Regions from separate parts of the Clostridium sp. YIM B02551 genome, predicted to be linked through region 1. Evidence: a T-box and tRNA genes for the amino acid it is inferred to sense, from the RefSeq annotation. Region 1 holds a T-box; the other holds one or more tRNA genes.
The links. A T-box is a leader RNA that pairs with one kind of tRNA and senses whether it is charged. The one in region 1 lies ahead of thrS (threonine--tRNA ligase), so its partner is inferred to be a tRNA-Thr.
Positions count from the first base shown of each region.

Region 2: it has a tRNA-Thr gene. The T-box ahead of thrS (threonine--tRNA ligase) is inferred to sense a tRNA for this amino acid. The anticodon was not compared.

Region 1 covers NZ_JAKGTF010000011.1:65,893-76,099, reverse strand. Annotated here, with positions in the region: gene L1S47_RS14170 (PTS sugar transporter subunit IIC) at 1-1,286, opposite strand, end outside; gene L1S47_RS14165 (PTS sugar transporter subunit IIB) at 1,364-1,663, opposite strand; gene L1S47_RS14160 (glycoside hydrolase family 1 protein) at 1,691-3,127, opposite strand; gene L1S47_RS14155 (MurR/RpiR family transcriptional regulator) at 3,266-4,003, opposite strand; tRNA gene L1S47_RS14150 (tRNA-Lys) at 4,146-4,221, opposite strand; tRNA gene L1S47_RS14145 (tRNA-Gly) at 4,228-4,301, opposite strand; tRNA gene L1S47_RS14140 (tRNA-Gln) at 4,390-4,464, opposite strand; gene L1S47_RS14135 (hypothetical protein) at 4,567-5,253, opposite strand; gene L1S47_RS14130 (HNH endonuclease) at 5,428-5,832, shown strand; tRNA gene L1S47_RS14125 (tRNA-Gly) at 5,907-5,981, opposite strand; tRNA gene L1S47_RS14120 (tRNA-Leu) at 5,989-6,072, opposite strand; gene L1S47_RS14115 (hypothetical protein) at 6,563-6,826, shown strand; gene L1S47_RS14110 (hypothetical protein) at 6,882-7,658, opposite strand; T-box leader at 7,800-8,004, shown strand; gene thrS (threonine--tRNA ligase) at 8,064-10,001, shown strand; gene L1S47_RS14100 (homoserine dehydrogenase) at 10,043-10,207, opposite strand, start outside.
Region 2 covers NZ_JAKGTF010000012.1:28,990-39,196, forward strand. Annotated here, with positions in the region: gene cysS (cysteine--tRNA ligase) at 1-696, shown strand, start outside; gene L1S47_RS14750 (Mini-ribonuclease 3) at 856-1,278, shown strand; gene rlmB (23S rRNA (guanosine(2251)-2'-O)-methyltransferase RlmB) at 1,281-2,147, shown strand; gene L1S47_RS14760 (NYN domain-containing protein) at 2,167-2,679, shown strand; gene sigH (RNA polymerase sporulation sigma factor SigH) at 2,735-3,379, shown strand; tRNA gene L1S47_RS14770 (tRNA-Thr) at 3,465-3,540, shown strand; gene tuf (elongation factor Tu) at 3,605-4,798, shown strand; gene rpmG (50S ribosomal protein L33) at 4,963-5,112, shown strand; gene secE (preprotein translocase subunit SecE) at 5,151-5,384, shown strand; gene nusG (transcription termination/antitermination protein NusG) at 5,419-5,940, shown strand; gene rplK (50S ribosomal protein L11) at 6,025-6,450, shown strand; gene rplA (50S ribosomal protein L1) at 6,506-7,195, shown strand; ribosomal protein L10 leader region at 7,239-7,368, shown strand; gene rplJ (50S ribosomal protein L10) at 7,403-7,909, shown strand; gene rplL (50S ribosomal protein L7/L12) at 7,947-8,312, shown strand; gene rpoB (DNA-directed RNA polymerase subunit beta) at 8,613-10,207, shown strand, end outside.

The sequences.
Region 1 (10,207 bases):
GTCTTATTAGCTGCTATAACGAATGGAGTGTAAACAAGTGTAGCTGCTGCTAAACATACTAGACCTATTAATAATGCTACCCAGTTTCCGCCTGTTCCTAAGAATGCTATTAATGGTCCTGGAGTAGTCCAAGGAACTCCATAAGCGATTGGTGGAATAATTCCTGCTTGAATAGCTGAATAACCTATAACTATATTTATAACTGGTGCTAATACGAATGGTATTACTAGTATAGGATTTAATACAACTGGTAAACCAAATATGATTGGTTCGTTGATGTTGAATAATCCTGGTGCAACTGATAATTTAATAATATCTTTGTAATCAGCTCTCTTAGAGAATATGAATACAGCTATTATTAATCCTAGTGTACATCCTGATCCACCATAGTTAGCGAATGCATCGTTAACTGCCCATGTAGCATGATATGGTGCACCCCAAGCTGTTCCATGTTCGTTAACCCATTTTAAGTTAGCTTGGCCTGCTTCAGCAAATAGTGGTTCTCTGATTGCAGCAACTGTGTTTGGTCCGTGAATACCTAAGATCCATAAGAAGTTAGATACTATAGCAAATACTATTATTGAACCAACGTTATTACTTAAAGCTGTTAATGGTTGTTGTAATACTTTATAAATTAATGCGTTAATTCCATCTGGATATGCTCTAGTAATTACATAGTTAACTACTGCAAATGCAACTGTTACAATAACTATTGGAATTAAGATTACGAATGCTCTTGCAACTGCTGGTGGTACTTCTGGTGGTAATTTTATCTTTAACTTTTCTGACATAGAAAGTCTAGTTACTATTTCACCAACTAAAAGACCTACTATTAAAGCAACGAATAAACCTTGTGGTCCTAAATATTGATTTCTTAGGTAACCAACACCTTCAATAGTTACAGAATTAGGATAAAGTATAAAGTATACTGAAATTGCAGTTAAACCTGCTAATAAGTCATCACCCTTCATATTTAAAGCAAGGTTTCTACCTATAAGGAAAACTATCATAATTGCTAGTATATTAGTAGAACCGTTTAATACTGGTGATAATACTGCTTGAGCAGCACTTAAATTAGGAAAAATGTCTCCTAAATGAAGAATTTTAGCTATAAATCCGTCTGGTGCTAATATTGCGAAGTTAATTAATACTATTAATGAACCCGCCATTGTTATTGGAAATGTTAAAATAAATGCGTCACGTATTGCGATTACGTGTCTTTGTGCATTAAGTTTAGTAGCAATTGGAACTAATAATCTTTCCATTACTGCTTCTAGTTTATTCAAATTAATCCCCTCCATCAGTTTTTGATTAAATTAATTTTTACCCAAATTAATTTTTACCCATTTTTAAGATTTAATTTTTAGATTTTTGTTAATGCATTTTCTAAAACAGCTTTTCCATTCATTGTTCCATATAATCTCATGTCAATTACTTCAACAGGAATTCTTCCTCTAACTAAAGCATCAACTTGAGGTTTTTGGAAACGAACTTGTGGTCCAAGAAGAACCATATCAACTTGATCTACAAGTTTGCTAGCTTCTGAAACTGGCAATGCTGTTATCTCTACTTCCACCCCCTTTTCTTTTGCAGCGTCTAACATTTTATTAACTAGTAGACTTGTGGACATACCTGCTGCGCATACAAGTAAAATCTTTTTCATATAAAGGACCCCTTTCAAATATGTTAATTATAATTGCTGCCCATTTGATTTGATAACATTACTGTACCATTCAAAACTCTTTTTCTTAATTCTTCTTAATTCCTTTTCATCATTTTCATCTCTATCAACATACACAAAGCCATAACGTTTTTGATATCCGTTAAGCCAGCTTAATAGATCTGTAAATGACCAAGTACAGTAACCAATTAATTCAACGCCATCTGTTATGGCACCTTGGCAAGCTTCAATATGCTTTTTTAAGTATTCTATTCTATAGTCATCGTTTATTACATCGTTTCCTTCTAACTTATCAAATTCACCTAATCCATTTTCTGTTATTAACATAGGTAATTTGTATCTATTTGAGATTCTTCTCATTCCTACTCTTAACCCTTGAGGATCTATTTCCCAATCCCAATTTGTTGCTTCTAGGAATTCATTTCTCTTTGTCTTAAATGCTCCTGGCACTCCACTCTCAGCTGTAGTTCCTTTTTTACCTGAGTTGTTCATTTGAACATCTCCAACTCCATCTAAAGGATTTACTTCTACTGTAGTAGTTCTATAGTAGTTAATTCCCATAAAGTCTGGTTTTCCAGCTTTAAGTATCTCTATATCACCAGGTTCAATAGTTGGCGCTACACCTTCTTTTTCTAGAAGGTTCCACGCTATCTTAGGATATTCACCCCAAACGTATACATCTAGCCACCAATAATTTGTAAGTTCTTCTGCATTTTCTGCTGCTAATACATCTTCTGGTTTTGGGCTATGTGGATAAATTGGTGAAAAAGCAAAACTTGGACCAATTTTACCATCTGGAACGTATTTTCTAAATGATGCTATTGCTTTAGCACTAGCTAAACTAGCATTATGATTTGCTTGATACATTCTCTTTCTATCCCTAACCTTAGGTGGGTGTAATTCTCTTTCATAACCATGAGTTATAAATACATTTTGTTCATTAAGAGTTACCCAGTATTTAACCCTGTCTCCAAATCTTTTATATAATGTTATACAATATTCATTGAAGTCATCAATTATTCTTCTTGACTCCCAGCCACCATATTGATCTTGTAACCCTTGTGGTACATCCCAATGATATATTGTAATTATTGGTTCTATTTTATGAGCTATTAATTCATTAATTAAGTTATCATAAAACTCTAAACCCTTTTCATTAACTTGTCCGTTTCCTTCTGGATAGATACGACTCCAAGCGATTGAAAACCTATACGCTTTTAGGCCCATTTCAGCCATTAAAGCCACATCTTCTTTGTATCTGTGATAATGATCAACAGCTACATCTCCATTTGTGTTCTTATAAGTTGTTCCGGGAATTCTAACGTATTTGTCCCAAACTGATGGGCCTTTACCATCTTCATTCCATGCTCCTTCTACTTGATAAGCTGCGGATGCCGATCCCCATAGGAAACCTTGTTGAAATTCATCAAGCTTTCTGTATATCATGCTATATCGCCTCCCCTCATAAACTATAGTATTCGTTTCCATAAACTCTGTAAATAGTTTCGGGGCACTAAAAAACGTATATTGCTTCTTGTAACTTGTTACGTAAAAAAAACAAGCTGTTTTTATTCCTTTAGAATTCTATTTCTTCTCATTTTGAGCTAAGTTAAATACTCGCTTTGCCAAGGTTTCAATAATATACATTACTGGCAATTGTGTAGTTATATCATAATATTTATAAGTTTGATATTGTGCATAATAAGTTATTGTTACATCAGACATTTGAGCTAGGGTTGAGTTCTTACTATTTGTAATACTTATAATCTTCCAATTGTTGCTTTTTAGCCTCGACGCATGACTAATTATAGTTGGAGTTTCTCCTGAAACTGATAATACTATAGCCAAGCTTTTCTCCTTTACTTCTCCTGTTACCGGATAAAAAGGATCTGATATAGAAGATGATAATTTATTTAATGAGGAAAAGTAATGAGCTCCATAAGCTGCTATACCACCTGAATTTCCTATACCGATAAATAGCACTTCTGCCGAATCATGTATTATGCTACACGCTTTATTCATAAGTTCATCAAAGTCCTTTGATGATGCTCTATTTAAAAATTCCAAAAATACGGTTTTATCGTCGTTTAAGATTTGTTTTTCTTGTTCTTCTAAAAACATTTTTAATTTAACCTTAAATTCTGAAAATCCATTACAATCCATTTTTTTGCAAAATCTTAATATTGTAGTGGTGGATACATGTACCTCCTTTGCTAAATCCCTTATTCTCATATATATTACTTTTTCAGAATTTTTAACTACATAATTATATAGCAAAAACTCTAATTCATTTAAACTTTGTATTTCTTCTGGACTAAACATATCGTTTCACTCTCCACTTCTACTTAGAAAAATGTCTTCATATATCAATTTTAACATATATTATATTTAATCCACAATTATTTGTTTTTTTTGTTTTTTTATATAACAAAAAAAGACCTCGAATTTAATTTCGAGATCTTTTTGGTGCACCATCACGGGTTCGAACCGGGGACACCCTGATTAAGAGTCAGGTGCTCTACCAACTGAGCTAATGGTGCATATTATGGAGCGGGTGATGAGAATCGAACTCACGTAACTAGCTTGGAAGGCTAGGGCTCTACCATTGAGCTACACCCGCATTTTGAACACAAGAATCATTATATAATATACATTATGACTTGTCAACATCTATACAAAATTAATATGTAGATTAAATAAAAGTTACTTGGCTGGGGTAGTAGGATTCGAACCTACGAATAACGGAGTCAGAGTCCGTTGCCTTACCGCTTGGCGATACCCCAAAAATCAGTGCGTCTCTTACTTATCAAAGAAGTATTAGACGCACTTACAAATCTCATTATATTAATTGTGGTTTATATTGTCAATACTATTGGCCATTGCCACTATAAAATTTCTGTAAGCTTTCTTGAAAGTATATTTTTCAATTTCTTTTCACATTCTGAGTCTTCTGATGCCATTAAGCATATCTTTCTAAACCCTTCTTGATCTACACCTAACTCCTTCTCAAACTTTTCCCCTATGCTTGTCATATTCGTGGTATCGATTACAAAATCGGCCAACTCTTTAGGATTCGAGAAAATTTTCAAATACAAAAACTCTGTATTATCTCCTAACCATGTCTTGTTAAAATCTCTAGTAAATTTCTTTAACTCTGTAAGAATTTCTTCATTAGAAAGGTCCCAACACTTTTTCACCATAGACAAATGTCTTTTCATATTGTTTGCTTCTGTTTTGGATATTTTGTTATTTTTAATAGCTAGCGTTATTATCTCCTCAGTGTACCTATTAGATATATCTATTGAAGGCTTATCATTTCCTTTTCCACAAAATGCCCATTTATAAAAAGCTTCTTGTAAAAAGGAATATTCAATATAACCTACCAAAAACTTAATTGAAGGTATTGGCATCCATAGATTTTCTATACCAGTGTTTTTGCAAAATATCAAACTATGAAGATATACTGTCTTGTTTGTGATTGGCTCTTCTAAGAACATGCGCCCCCTAAGTGTTTTACTTCGTGTTATTTGTTCTTTCCAGTAATCACTTGAATTGTAAGCTTGCCTCATCATACCACCCTCTTCTTACATTTATTTACATCTTAATTATACAGTATTTTTTACCCTATATCAAGTTAATCCTAAATTTTTCTTCAATAAATTGGATTCCTCATATAATTGAACTTTTATAATTATTATCATATAATAATATTATAAAATACATTATTTTAAGGAGGAATAACATTATTGTATTATTGTGAGATTTGTGGTAAAAAAGCTGATATTCATCACATTATTCACAGAAGTCAAGGTGGACTAGATTTCCCGCTAAATTATAAATATCTATGTCAAGAACATCATCGCGGCAAGAATGGACCTCATAAATGTCCCGAAATAGATTTAAAATATAAGTTAGAACTCCAAAGTAAATTATTAACTTTACTTCATAAAAAATATTATACTACTCAGGAGCTCTACTCTATATTAAGTATAACTAATAACTCACTTAAAAGATTAACTAAGAAAATGAAACTCTATAAAGAAGGTTATCTAAAAGATGATATAATTTTTTGTTTAATGGGTGATTACTTTTACACTTATGAAATGTTAGAAGATCTAAAATTAGAACATTTAGTATTAAAACTATCATAGTAATTATAATAGTAATTAATCTGTAAATATAATTTAAATATAAAAAAAGAACAGCTTAAATGCTGTTCTTTTTTTGGAGCGGAAGACGGGATTCGAACCCGCAACTTTCACCTTGGCAAGGTGACACTCTACCATTGAGTCACTTCCGCATATATTTGGTGCAGGTGAAGGGAGTCGAACCCCCACGCCGTAGGCGCTAGATCCTAAGTCTAGTGCGTCTGCCAATTCCGCCACACCTGCATCACATATAATATTATACAACTATTCTATATAAAATCAATATATTTTTCACTTATTGCAATATTAATAATATTTTACATCAAAATAGAAGAGGGGCACGTACGCCCCTCTTCTATTCAACTAAAATAAAGTTATCTTAACCTTATTAATCAACACTTTTCTTTTGTATCTCTAAATCTTTATATGCAAATACATATATTTTTCATTTGTTTATTATCTTATAATCTTTAGTTTGCTTTTACTTTTGTATTTCATTTAATTTATCTTTCGCCTATTATTATTTTACATTTTTCTCTTTAAATCGTCAATTATTATTGTGGTTTTTATGTGATTTTTATTCTTTTTTTATGTTTTAATATATTTACTTAACATTTCGCCAAAAATCTTTTCTTTTTATTGCTAATTTTTTTCTAAAAAAATTAATTTTTGTTCATCAATTTAGACATTAAATAATATATTATATATGGTAAAAATTTAACAGGAGGTAAAAATGAATTTAGACGAACTATTATTAGCTGAAGCAAAACTAGCATTAAAGGAAGTGAAGAAAAATTATACATTTTTCTCAACAATAAATTTACTTGAACAAATTACCGGTACACCTTTTTCTCCTACTTCCTCAGCTAGCAATGTAGGTTTTTCTGGTTTTTTAAGCATTTATCAAAAAGAACTTGGAATTAAGTATTGGGATACTCAGTTATCTGTTATCGATGAAAAAGATATCTATAATCCTATTTGGACTATAGATAATTAAGATTTCAACATGTATAATTAAAATAACTAGTAATTTACAAGCTTTATATTACTAGTTATTTTAATTCAATTGATTTAACTCCACTTCTCTCTTCTATCTTTTTCATATATTTATAATCATCTTGAGAGGTTATGTTATAAAGAATATTCTTACTACTCCATTTCTCACCATCCTTAAACACAATTACAAACCTGTGCCCATCCCAAGCGAATTTTTCAATTATATATGCTATATCATCATACTGATAATTCTTCTGTATTAATGTATTGTATTCATTTAACTGTATTCTATCACTTCCAAATTCTGAAAAATAAGAAAATCCAAATAGAACGTATATGAAAAATATGCAAATTAAAAATCTACACACTATCTTATATACAACATTTTTATATATATTTTTCAAAATCATACTTTTTATGGATAGACAGCCTTTACGAGCAAAAATATAAATTACCAATTCTTCATAATCTCCTAATAAAATAGCTTTAAAGATTTTTTTAGCTAAAATAACAGACAAAGGCACTGAAACTACAATAGCTGGCAAAATCCAATATTCTATCCTTATACTATAAATAATATCCGCTGATGAAAATAACTTACTGCTAGCCATTTTAAAACTGATAAATACTATAAAGCTATTTATTACAATTAACACTATCATAAGAAGTTTAAATATAAGATACCTACTCTTATACTTTTCCTCTAATTCTTCATAACCATAGTTTTTTTTAAACTCTGGCAATTCTAATACAACTGTACGCCTATAATATACAAGAAGAGCAAAGAATAATGCTGATATCGTTATCGCCATTAACCATCTTAAAAAGAGCATTTAGTATCCTCCAAGCATTCTATGTTCTATTATATGAGTACTTAGACAAAAGAGTACATTTTTATAATTTCTAAAATTGTTTTACTTCTCCCTTCTATTGACATATATAATTTTTATAATTATAATGATAAAAAACAATTAATTAACACGTTGAAGAGAAGAGTAAGCTTTATAATATTTTCAGAGAGAAAATACAATTGGTGTGAGTATTTTTAAATTGACTTTAGCTGAAGACCACCTCTGAGTGACTCTAATAAAGTCCGTAAGATCACGTTACGATTATTCTAAAGCGGCTATTTTTTAGCAATTTGGGTGGAACCACGGGAATTATACTCTCGTCCCTTTTATTTATTTAGGGATGGGAGTTTTTTTATTTTTATACAAATTTTGAAAGGAGATCTTATTATGGTTAAGATTACACTAAAAGATGGATCCTTAAAAGAATTTCAAGAGGGTCTTTCAGTTTACGAAATTGCAAAATCTATAAGTGAAGGTTTAGCAAGAGTTGCATGTTGTGGAATCGTCAATGGAAATGTTGTTGACCTACGTCATGAAATCAATTCAGATTGCGAGCTTTCTATTTGCACATTTGATTCTCAAGAAGGAAAGGCTGCTTTTAGACACACAACATCACATATATTAGCTCAAGCAGTTAAAAGATTATATCCTAATGTTAAACTTGCTATTGGTCCTTCAATTGAAAATGGATTCTATTATGATTTTGATAAAGAAAATAATTTCTCTCAAGATGATTTAGATAAAATTGAAAAAGAAATGAGCAAAATAGCAAAAGAAGATTTACAAATAGAGAGATTCGAACTTCCTAGAGCAGAAGCTTTAAAATTAATGGAAGAGAAAAATGAACCATACAAGGTAGAATTAATAAATGATTTACCAGAGGATTCTATAATTTCTTTCTATAAGCAAGGTGAATTTGTAGATTTATGTGCAGGTCCTCATTTAATGTCTACTAAGACAATAAAGGCTATAAAAATCCTTAGATCTGCTGGTGCTTACTGGAGAGGTGATGAAAAAAATAAGATGCTTTCTAGAGTATACGGAACATCTTTCACTAAAAAATCTGATTTAGATGCTCACCTTGAAGCACTTGAAGAAGCAAAGAGAAGGGATCATAATAAACTTGGTAGAGAACTTGGTTTATTCACTACTAATGAGAGAGTTGGTCAAGGACTTCCACTATTAATGCCTAAGGGTGCTAAAATTGTTCAAATTCTTCAAAGATGGATTGAAGATGAAGAAGAAAAAAGAGGTTATGTATTAACAAAAACTCCACTTATGGCTAAAAGCGATCTTTATAAAGTTTCAGGACACTGGGATCATTATAAAGAAGGTATGTTTGTTCTTGGAGATGAGGAAAAGGATGATGAGGTTTTTGCTTTAAGACCAATGACTTGCCCGTTCCAATACACTATTTATAATGCTGAACAACATAGCTATAGAGATCTTCCTATTAGATATGCTGAAACTTCTACTCTATTTAGAAATGAAGCTTCTGGTGAAATGCACGGTTTAATAAGAGTAAGACAATTCACTTTAGCTGATGGTCACTTAGTAGTTAGACCTGATCAATTAGAAGAAGAATTCAAAGGTGTTGTAGATTTAATAAAATATGTTATGACTACTTTAGGCATCCAAGATGATATCACTTATAGATTTTCTAAGTGGGATCCAAACAACAAAGAAAAATATATTGATAATCCAACTGCTTGGGAAGAAACTCAAAATATAATGAGAGATATTCTTAATCATCTTCAAATAGACTACACTGAGGCTGATGATGAAGCTGCTTTCTATGGGCCAAAGCTTGATATTCAATTCAAAAACGTTCATGGTAAAGAAGACACTATCATAACTGTTCAAATTGATTTTGCTCTTGCAGAAAGATTTGGAATGACTTATGTAGATAAAGATGGTAACAAGAAACTTCCATTTATAATTCATAGAAGTTCAATAGGTTGTTATGAAAGAACTTTAGCTATGTTAATAGAAAAATATGCTGGTGCTCTACCAACTTGGTTATCTCCAGTTCAAGCTAAGATACTTCCTATTTCTGATAAATATAACGATTATGCTGATGAAGTTGCTAAAAACTTAAGAGATAAAGGTATAAGAGTTGAGGCTGATTATAGAGCTGAAAAAATAGGTTATAAAATAAGAGAAGCTAGACTTGAAAGAGTTCCATACATCCTAATTGTTGGAGAAAAAGAAGAAGCAAATAAAGAAGTTTCTGTTAGAAGTAGAAAAAATGGAGAAGAGGGTGCTATTTCTTTAGAAGAGTTCAAGGTTAGAATAGTTAAAGAAGTAGATGAAAAAAGCATTTAATTCCATTATTAGAAAAGAAGAGACATGTGTCTCTTCTTTTTTTATGATACTTTGGGAAGTCTAGTATATGAATTTATTTTCCCTTCTTTAATTAATGTATTTAATAGCTTAATAATTTCTACTTCACTTTCTATTTCTAAGTAAAATGCTATTTCATCTTTTCTTTCACCAACTAATTGAGCTTTATTAAACTTCTCCCTAACAGC
Region 2 (10,207 bases), on a different contig from region 1:
AATGAGATAGCTCAAAGTGAAGCACTAACAGGTAAACCATTTGCAAATTACTGGATGCATGCAGCATTTCTTAATGTTAATAATCAGAAAATGTCTAAGTCTTTAAATAACTTTCTTACAGCAAGAGATGCACTTGAAAAATATGATGCAGATGTAATAAGATTTTTAATGCTATCAGGGCATTATAGAATTCAGCTTAATTTCTCTGATGAGCTTTTAGATTCAGCTAAGGCATCAGTAGAAAGACTGTACAATGCTATATCTAATTTAGAAAGCTTGTTAGATGAAGTAAAAAGAGAAGAAATTAGTGAAGATGAAAAGAAATATTTAGAGTCTCTAGATTCATATAGACAAAGATATATTGAAAAAATGGATGACGATTTTAATACTGCTGATGCTATTTCTGTACTTTTTGATTTATCAAGAGATATAAATTCAAATATTACAGTAGAATCTTCAAAAGAATTAGTAAATGGGGCATTAAGTATAATTAGAGAATTAGGAAATCCATTAGGTATACTACAAAAATCAACTAAGGTTAGCTTGGAAGAAGAAGTAGAAAAGCTAATAGAAGAGAGACAAAATGCAAGAAAGAATAGAGATTTTGCATTGGCTGATAAAATTAGAGATGATTTAAAGAGTAGAGGAATAATTTTGGAAGATACACCTCAAGGTGTAAGGTGGAAGAAGATATAATATTTAAGAGAGCTGTAAAAGCTCTCTTTTTCTATAGAAAATTAATAAATGATATTTGGGACAGTATTTATTTAAATGTTGCATAAGTAGAAATATTAACTACTATTTACAAATGTGATATAATTAAAAGGTTAAATACAAAATAAAGGAGAATCTATTTTGGATAATTTACTTTATGAAAAATTTTCAAGTGATAAAGCTCGTAGGTTGAATCCACTTCAACTTGCATTTGTAGGTGATGGAGTTTTTGAAACTTTTATAAGAAATTATATATTAAATAAAAACTGCGAGTTATCGGCACATAAACTTCATTTAGAAGCAATTAAGTATGTAAAAGCTCATGCGCAAAGTGAAATAATAAAGAGAATAGAACAACAGCTTACAGAGGAAGAATACTACATATATAAAAGAGGGAGAAACACTAAATCAGCAACTGTTCCTAAAAATGCGGATGTAACAGAATATAGAGCAGCTACAGGTTTTGAAGCTTTGGTAGGATACCTATATTTGATTGGTGATAAAGAAAGATTAAATTTTATCTTACTTAAATCTGTTGAAGAAAATCTTATAAAGGAGAACTAGTAATGAAAAAGAGATTTGAAGAAAAAAGAAATGATACCAAAAGAAATGATACTAAAAGAAATGAAGCAAAAATATCAGAAGATAGAAGATTTGATAGGAATAGTGACAAGGACGAACAAAAACCAATAAGAGAGGATTTGGTTGAAGGAAGAAATGCTGTTATTGAGGTACTTAAATCTGATAGAACCATAGAATACATAATGGTAGCTAAAGGTGATGTAGAAGGCTCAATAAAGCAAATAATTAAGTTGGCAAAAGATAAGAGAATTGTAATTAAAGAGGTTGATAGAAAGAAATTAGATTCAATGACTGAAACCGGAGTTCATCAAGGGGTTATGGCTATTGTTACTCCGTTTAAATATTGCACTATAGATGAAATATTAAAGGTTTCAGAGGATAGGAACGAAAAACCATTTATAGTAGTTTTAGATGAAATAGAAGATCCACATAATTTAGGATCAATAATAAGAACTGCTGAATTATCAGGAGTTCATGGTATAATTATTCCGAAAAGAAGAAATGTCGGAGTAACTCCAACAGTATACAAATCATCAGCTGGTGCAGTTCAATATATGAAAATAGCAAAGGTAACAAATATAAATGTGGCAATAGATGAACTTAAAGAAAAAGGATTATGGGTATATGGTGCAGATATTGATGGCGAAGAGTATAGCTATTCAGAAGATTTTTCTGGAGCTTGTGCAATAGTAATAGGCAGTGAGGGAAAAGGCATATCAAATCTTACACTAAAAAAATGCGATAAATTAGTTAAAATACCTATGGTGGGTAAAATAAACTCTTTAAACGCTTCAGTTGCAGGTGGTATAATGATGTATGAAGTATTAAAATCTAGAATAATAAAAAAATAGATCTGAGAGTGATGGGGTTTTGAAAAAAATATTTATTGACGGATATAATGTAATAAACTCTTGGCCCAATCTGAAAAAAGCCATAACCTATAGTTATGAAGCAGCAAGACAAGAACTTATTGAAATTTTGCAAAATTTCGCGAATTTTGATGATTGTAATATAGAAATAGTATTTGATGCTCACAAGGTTGGCGGAAATTTAGAAAAAAAAGAGATTATTGATAGTAGGCTAACTGTTATTTTTACAAAGGATGGAGAAACGGCAGATAGTTATATTGAAAGAAGTGTAAATGAATTAGGCAGAAGATTTGAGATTTGGGTTGTTACATCAGATTGGCTTGAACAACAAACAATATTTCAAAGAGGGGCCACGCGCATTTCGGCACTGGAATTTTATCATGAAACTATTCAAATGAAAAAAGAAATAAAATCTGAAACTGAGAAGATTACTAAGGGGAAAAAGAATTTACTTGAAGATAGCTTAGATGAAATGGTTTTAGAGAAATTAAATAAAATAAGACGAAGTAGGTAAACAAAATTTTATTATTGTTTAATTATGGTTATTTGCTTGCAAAGGGGGGATTGTCATGGAGAATAGAAAAAAGCCTGTTAAAGATTTCTTAGAATTTATAGATTTAGCAGATGAAGAGATAGTTTCGAAAGCTAAGAGTGGTAATACTAGAGCACAAGAATACATAATAAGTAAATTTCAGAGTTTTGTAAAAACTAAGGCTAAATCATATTTTTTAATAGGGGCAGATAAAGAAGACATATATCAAGAAGGAATGATAGGCTTATATAAGGCTATTAGAGACTTTAATCCTGACAAACTTTCATCTTTTAGAGCATTTGCAGAATTGTGTGTGACTAGACAAATAATAACTGCAATAAAAACAGCTACAAGACAAAAACATATACCTCTTAATACTTATGTGTCACTTAATAAACCGGTATATGAAGAAGAATCCGAGAGAACCTTATTAGATATATTATCAGGACTTAAAATAACTGATCCTGAAGAACTTGTAATAAGTAAAGAAGAAATGGAAAGAATGGAAAAAGAAATATCTAAAACTCTTACTGAGCTTGAAATGGAAGTTCTTACTTCATACCTGGATGGTAAATCTTATCAAGAAATAGCATGTGATTTAGATAGACATGCAAAGTCCATAGACAATGCATTGCAAAGGGTTAAGAGAAAATTGGAAAAATGCCTCAATTATAGTAATTAAATTATATTATATATTGACAAATGAATATTGGGATAGTAAACTTTATAATTGGTATATATATGATATACATATATATACTTAAGTTGCTCACGTAGCTCAGTCGGTAGAGCGTCGCCTTGGTAAGGCGGAGGTCGTCGGTTCAATCCCGATCGTGAGCTCCAATTTTTTCTAAAAACTAAACGCTAGGCAAAGTTTATTAAAAAAGTTATAAGGAGGAATCAAACAATGTCAAAGGCAAAATTTGAAAGAAACAAACCACACGTTAACATTGGAACAATAGGTCACGTAGACCACGGTAAGACAACATTAACAGCAGCAATCACAACAGTATTAGCAAACAAGGGATTTGCAGAAGCATTCAACTATGCAGATATAGATAAAGCACCAGAGGAAAAAGAAAGAGGAATTACAATCAACACAGCACACGTAGAGTATGAAACAGAAAACAGACACTACGCACACGTTGACTGTCCAGGACATGCTGACTATGTTAAGAACATGATAACAGGAGCAGCACAAATGGATGGAGCTATCTTAGTTGTATCAGCAGCAGATGGTCCAATGCCTCAAACAAGAGAACATATACTACTAGCATCAAGAGTAGGAGTTGACTATATCGTAGTATTCTTAAACAAAGCAGATATGGTAGATGACGAAGAATTACTTGAATTAGTAGAAATGGAAGTAAGAGAACTATTAAGCGAATACAACTTCCCAGGAGATGATATTCCAATAGTTAAAGGATCAGCATTACAAGCATTAGAAAACCCAACTGATGAAGCTAAGATTCAACCAATCTTAGACTTAATGGATGCAGTAGATAGCTACATTCCAACACCAGAAAGAGCAACAGATAAGCCATTCTTAATGCCAGTAGAAGATGTATTCACAATCACTGGTAGAGGAACAGTTGCAACTGGAAGAGTTGAAAGTGGAATTCTTCATGTAGGAGACGAAGTAGAAGTAGTTGGATTAAGTGAAGAAAGAAGAAAGACAGTAGTAACAGGAATAGAAATGTTCAGAAAGTTACTAGACGAAGCACAAGCTGGAGATAACATCGGAGCATTATTAAGAGGTGTTCAAAGAACTGATATCGAAAGAGGTCAAGTTTTAGCTAAAAGTGGATCAGTAAACCCACATAAAGCATTCGTAGGTCAAGTTTACGTATTAAAGAAAGAAGAAGGCGGAAGACATACTCCATTCTTCGATGGATATAGACCACAATTCTATTTCAGAACAACAGACGTAACAGGATCAATCAAATTACCAGACGGAATGGAAATGGTAATGCCAGGAGATCACATCGACATGAATGTTGAATTAATCACTGAAATCGCAATGAATGAAGGATTAAGATTCGCAATCAGAGAAGGTGGAAGAACTGTAGGTTCTGGAGTTGTTACTACTATAGTTAAATAATACAGAATATTCAAGGACTGGGTTTGACACCTGGTCCTTTAAATAGGAACAAATTATTGACTTTGTTATATATTTGTGATAATGTAATGAAGTAACTGACATAGTGTATATTTATATACTGTGTTTTAGTTTACGTTATATATAATAAACTGGAGGTGCAGACCATGAGAGTAAAGATAACTTTAGCTTGCACAGAGTGCAAACAAAGAAACTATAACTCAATGAAGAATAAGAAAAATGACCCAGATAGATTAGAAATGAAAAAGTACTGCAAGTTTTGTAAAAAACATACTCTTCACAGAGAAACAAAATAATCTTTTAGGTTTCAGCAATTTTAAGGATGTGAATAAAAATGGCTGTCAATGGCAAGGTTAAAAAAGAGTCTGCATCAAAAAAAGAAGCAGGCATTGTTAAGTTTTTTAGAGAGGTTAAGGCTGAAGTTAAGAGAATAACATGGCCTAATAAGAATGAAGCAAAGAAAGCCTTTATAGCAACAATAGCCTTTACACTATTTTACATAGTGTTAGTAGGTGGGTTCGACCTTGTTTTTAAAAACCTCTTTGAATTAATTTTTAAATTAAAATAAAGGGAGGTTTGGATGAGCTGTTCATCTGTATAATATGAGTGAAAGAGCTAGATGGTATGTAGTACACACATATTCGGGATATGAAAATAAAGTTAAGGCAAACCTTGAGAAGACCATAGAGAATAGAGGACTTGAAGGTTTAATACATGATATGCAAGTTCCGATGGAAGAATCCGTTGAAGAAAAAGATGGTAAACAAAAGGTTACACTTAAAAAGAAATTTCCGGGATATGTTTTAGTGAAAATGATCATGAATGACGACTCTTGGTATGTTGTAAGAAATACAAGAGGAGTTACAGGATTTGTAGGTCCAGGATCCAAACCAGTTCCACTAACTGATGAAGAAGTTGACTCAATGGGAGTTGTAGATATTCCTGAGGAGATTTATTTAGAAGTAGGAGAAAGTGTTAGGATTTCATCAGGTCCATTTAAGGACATGGTTGCTACAATAGTAGAAGTAAACACTGAAAAGCGCAAGGTAAAAGCCTTAGCTGAATTCTTCGGTAGAGAAACATCGATCGAAGCAGAATTTAATCAAGTTGAAAAATTAGTTTAATACTAATTTTACAAATAGAGACCAAGGTCTTAATTAAGTGGGAGGGCATAAGCCCGTATTACCACAGTATAGGAGGAATAACAGATGGCTAAGAAAGTAACAGGAATGATTAAACTTCAACTTGCTGCAGGAAAAGCAACACCAGCTCCACCAGTTGGTCCAGCATTAGGACAACATGGGGTTAATATAATGGGATTCTGTAAGGAGTTCAATGCTAAAACTGCTGATAAGGCTGGTTTAATAATACCAGTAGTTATAACAGTATACCAAGACAGATCTTTTAGTTTTATACTAAAAACTCCACCAGCTGCTGTTTTAATTAAAAAGGAATTAGGATTAGAAAGTGGTTCAGGAGTACCAAACAGAACTAAGGTTGGTAAAATAACTAAGGAACAAGTTAGAAAAATAGCTGAATTAAAGATGCCAGATTTAAATGCTGCATCAGTTGAAGCTGCTATGAGTATGATTGAAGGTACTGCTAGAAGTATGGGAGTAACTGTAGTCGAATAATTTCTTGAATCGGTGGGAGGTAAAAACCGTTAATACCACAAAGGAGGCTTAATATATGGGAAAGAATTATGTTGAAAGTGCAAAATTAGTTGATAAGAGTGCTTTATACACTCCATCAGAAGCATTAGATTTAGCTGTTAAAACAGCTAAAGCAAAGTTTGATGAAACAATAGAAATACACGTAAGATTAGGTGTAGATCCAAGACATGCTGACCAACAAGTAAGAGGTGCTGTAGTATTACCACACGGTACTGGTAGATCAGTAAAAGTATTAGTTTTCGCTAAAGGAGATAAAGCAAAGGAAGCAGAAGCTGCTGGAGCTGATTTCGTTGGAGCAGAAGAACTAGTTACAAAAATTCAAAGTGAAAATTGGTTTGATTATGATGTAGTTGTAGCAACTCCAGATATGATGGGTGTTGTTGGTAGATTAGGTAGAGTATTAGGACCTAAGGGATTAATGCCAAACCCTAAATCAGGAACAGTTACATTTGATGTTGCTAAAGCAATAGCAGATATTAAAGCAGGTAAAGTTGAGTACAGAGTTGATAAAACAGCTATAGTACACTGCCCAATCGGAAAGAAATCTTTTGGAGTAGAAAAATTAGCTGATAACTTCCGTACTTTAATGGAAGCTATAGTTAAAGCTAAACCAGCAGCTGCAAAAGGACAATACGTTAAGTCAGTTTCTTTATCAGCTACAATGGGACCTGGAGTAAAAGTTAATCCTGTTAAAGTTTTAGAATAATATTGACAAAAATCAATCCTTATGGTAGAATTGATTTCGTTGTGATAACTGAATAGGTGTACCGTAGACAGTGGGTGCTAATGCATAACGTATATCGACCTACCGAGGGTTCCATACATTTGAATGTAATGGGTCTTTCCTGGTCTGCGGAGAGACCCTTTCTTAATTATAAAAAGCAGTAATAGACTGTGAGGAGGTGGACACACAGTGGCAAACAAAAATAGACAATTAAAAGAAGCAAAAGTTGCTGAGATTAAAGAAAAGTTAGAGAAAGCTCAATCAGTTGTTCTTGCAAATTATCAAGGATTAACAGTTGAAGAAGATACTCAACTTAGAAAGAGTCTTAGAGAAGCTGGTATAGAATACAAGGTATATAAAAATACTTTAGTAACATTAGCAGCAAAAGAGTTAGGCCATGAAGGAATCGTTCAATATTTAGAAGGACCAGTATCTATAGCAATAGGTTATGAAGATGCTACAGCTCCTGCTAGAGTGTTAAATGATTTTGCTAAAGGTCATAAGAAATTAGAATTAAAAGCTGGTTTAGTAGCTGGAGAAGTATATGATTCAGAAAAAGTTAAACAACTTGCTGACATACCACCAAAGGAAGTTCTTATTGCGAAACTTCTTGGAAGCTTCAAGGCTCCAATATCAAATTTTGCATACTTATTAAATGCAGTTAAAGAAAAAAAAGAATCAGAATCAGCTGAATAAAAAATAAAAAGTTTAAAAAATTTCGGAGGTGCTAAAAATGACAAAGGAACAAATAATTGACGCTATAAAAGCAATGAGCGTTTTAGAATTAAATGATTTAGTAAAAGCTTGTGAAGAAGAATTCGGAGTAAGTGCTGCTGCACCAGTAGCTGTTGCAGGTGTTGCTGCACCAGGAGCTGCTGCTGAAGAAAAAACTGAATTTGATGTAGTTTTAGCTAGCGCTGGAGCTAACAAAATCAAAGTTATCAAAGTTGTTAGAGAAATAACTGGATTAGGATTAAAGGAAGCTAAAGAAATAGTTGACGGAGCTCCTAAGACATTAAAAGAAGCTGTAGCTAAAGAAGAAGCTGAAGATATCAAAGCTAAATTAGCTGAAGTTGGAGCAGAAGTTGAAGTAAAATAATTTCTGTTTAGCATAAAAGAGGTGCTATTATTAGCACCTCTTTAGTTTCTTTAAAATAGCTTTAAAAAAGTGTTAATTTAGGGTTTAAATTCTTAATTAGCATTGACATACCAAATTTGTTATGATATTATCATTTAATGTACTATTCAATATGGATTAGTATATATAATTTTAGGATAACCGTATAATAATTGAAGAAAATGGTTATACTAAAATGATGACATTACCCGAAAGTGGCTTTCCTCAAAGGGGGAAGTACGTACTTTTGGTTATTTTAGTTTAAACAAGGGGTGAAAGTTGATGGTACATCCTGTCCAAGTGGGAAAAAGAACTAGAATGAGCTTCGCTACAGTTAAAGAAGTTACTGACATGCCAAATCTAATTGAGGTACAATTAGATTCTTATAACTGGTTCCTAAAAGAAGGTCTTTATGAGGTTTTTGAAGATGTAAACCCAATAACGAACTTTACAGGTAACTTAGTTTTAGAATTTACTGACTTCAATTTAGATAAGGAAAATATCAAGTACTCTGTAGAAGAGTGCAAAGAGAGAGATGCGACTTATGCAGCGCCTTTAAAAGTATCAGTAAGACTACAGAACAAGGAAACAGGAGAAATTAAAGAGCAAGAGGTTTTCATGGGAGATTTCCCATTAATGACTGAGCAAGGTACTTTTATAATAAACGGTGCTGAAAGAGTTATAGTTAGCCAATTGGTTAGATCTCCAGGAGTTTATTATAGTGTTGCAAGAGATAAAAGTGGTAAAAAACTTTTTTCTTCAACTGTTATACCAAACAGAGGTGCATGGTTAGAATATGAAACTGATTCTAATGATGTAATATATGTAAGGATTGATAAGACTAGAAAGCTTCCAATCACAATACTTGCTAGAGCAATGGGATTTGGAACTGATGGTGAACTTTTAGAGTATTTCGGAGAAGAAGAAAGATTTAAAGCAACAATAGAAAAAGATAATACTAAAACAAAAGAAGAAGCTCTATTAGAAATATATAAGAGATTAAGACCTGGTGAACCACCAACAGTTGATAGTGCAGTATCTCTTATAGACTCTCTTTTCTTTGATGCAAAGAGATATGATTTATCAAGAGTTGGAAGATATAAGTTTAATAAAAAATTAGCCATAAATCTTAGAATTGTTAATCAAATAGCAGCTTTAGATATCGTGAATCCTGAAACAGGAGAAGTTCTTGTAGAAAAAGGACAAAAAATCACGAGAAAAATGGCAGAAGAGATTCAAAATATAGGAATAAATTCTGTTGATGTATTAGTTGATGACAGAGTTATCAGAGTAATAGGTAATCATTTTGTTGATCTAAGTAAACATGTGAGCTTTGATCCAGAAGAATTAAATATTAGAGAATTTGTTCACTATCCAACATTAAAAGAAATCCTTGAAACCTATTCGGATGAAGAAGAAATAAAGGATGCAATCAAAAAGAATATTACTAGACTTATACCAAAACATATAATCAGAGATGATATGTATGCAACAATAAGTTATGAAATAGGCTTAGCTTATGGTATAGGTTATGTGGATGATATAGATCATTTAGGTAATAGAAGAGTTAGAAGCGTAGGTGAACTTTTACAAAATCAATTTAGAATTGGTTTATCTAGAATGGAAAGAGTAGTTAAAGAAAGAATGACTATTCAAGACCAAGAAGGAATCACTCCGCAGGTGTTAATTAACATAAGACCAGTTGCTGCAGCTATCAAGGAATTCTTCGGTAGTTCACAACTTTCACAGTTCATGGATCAAATCAATCCATTATCTGAATTAACACATAAAAGAAGGTTATCTGCTCTTGGACCAGGAGGTCTTTCAAGAGAAAGAGCTGGTTTTGAAGTAAGAGACGTTCACCATTCACATTATGG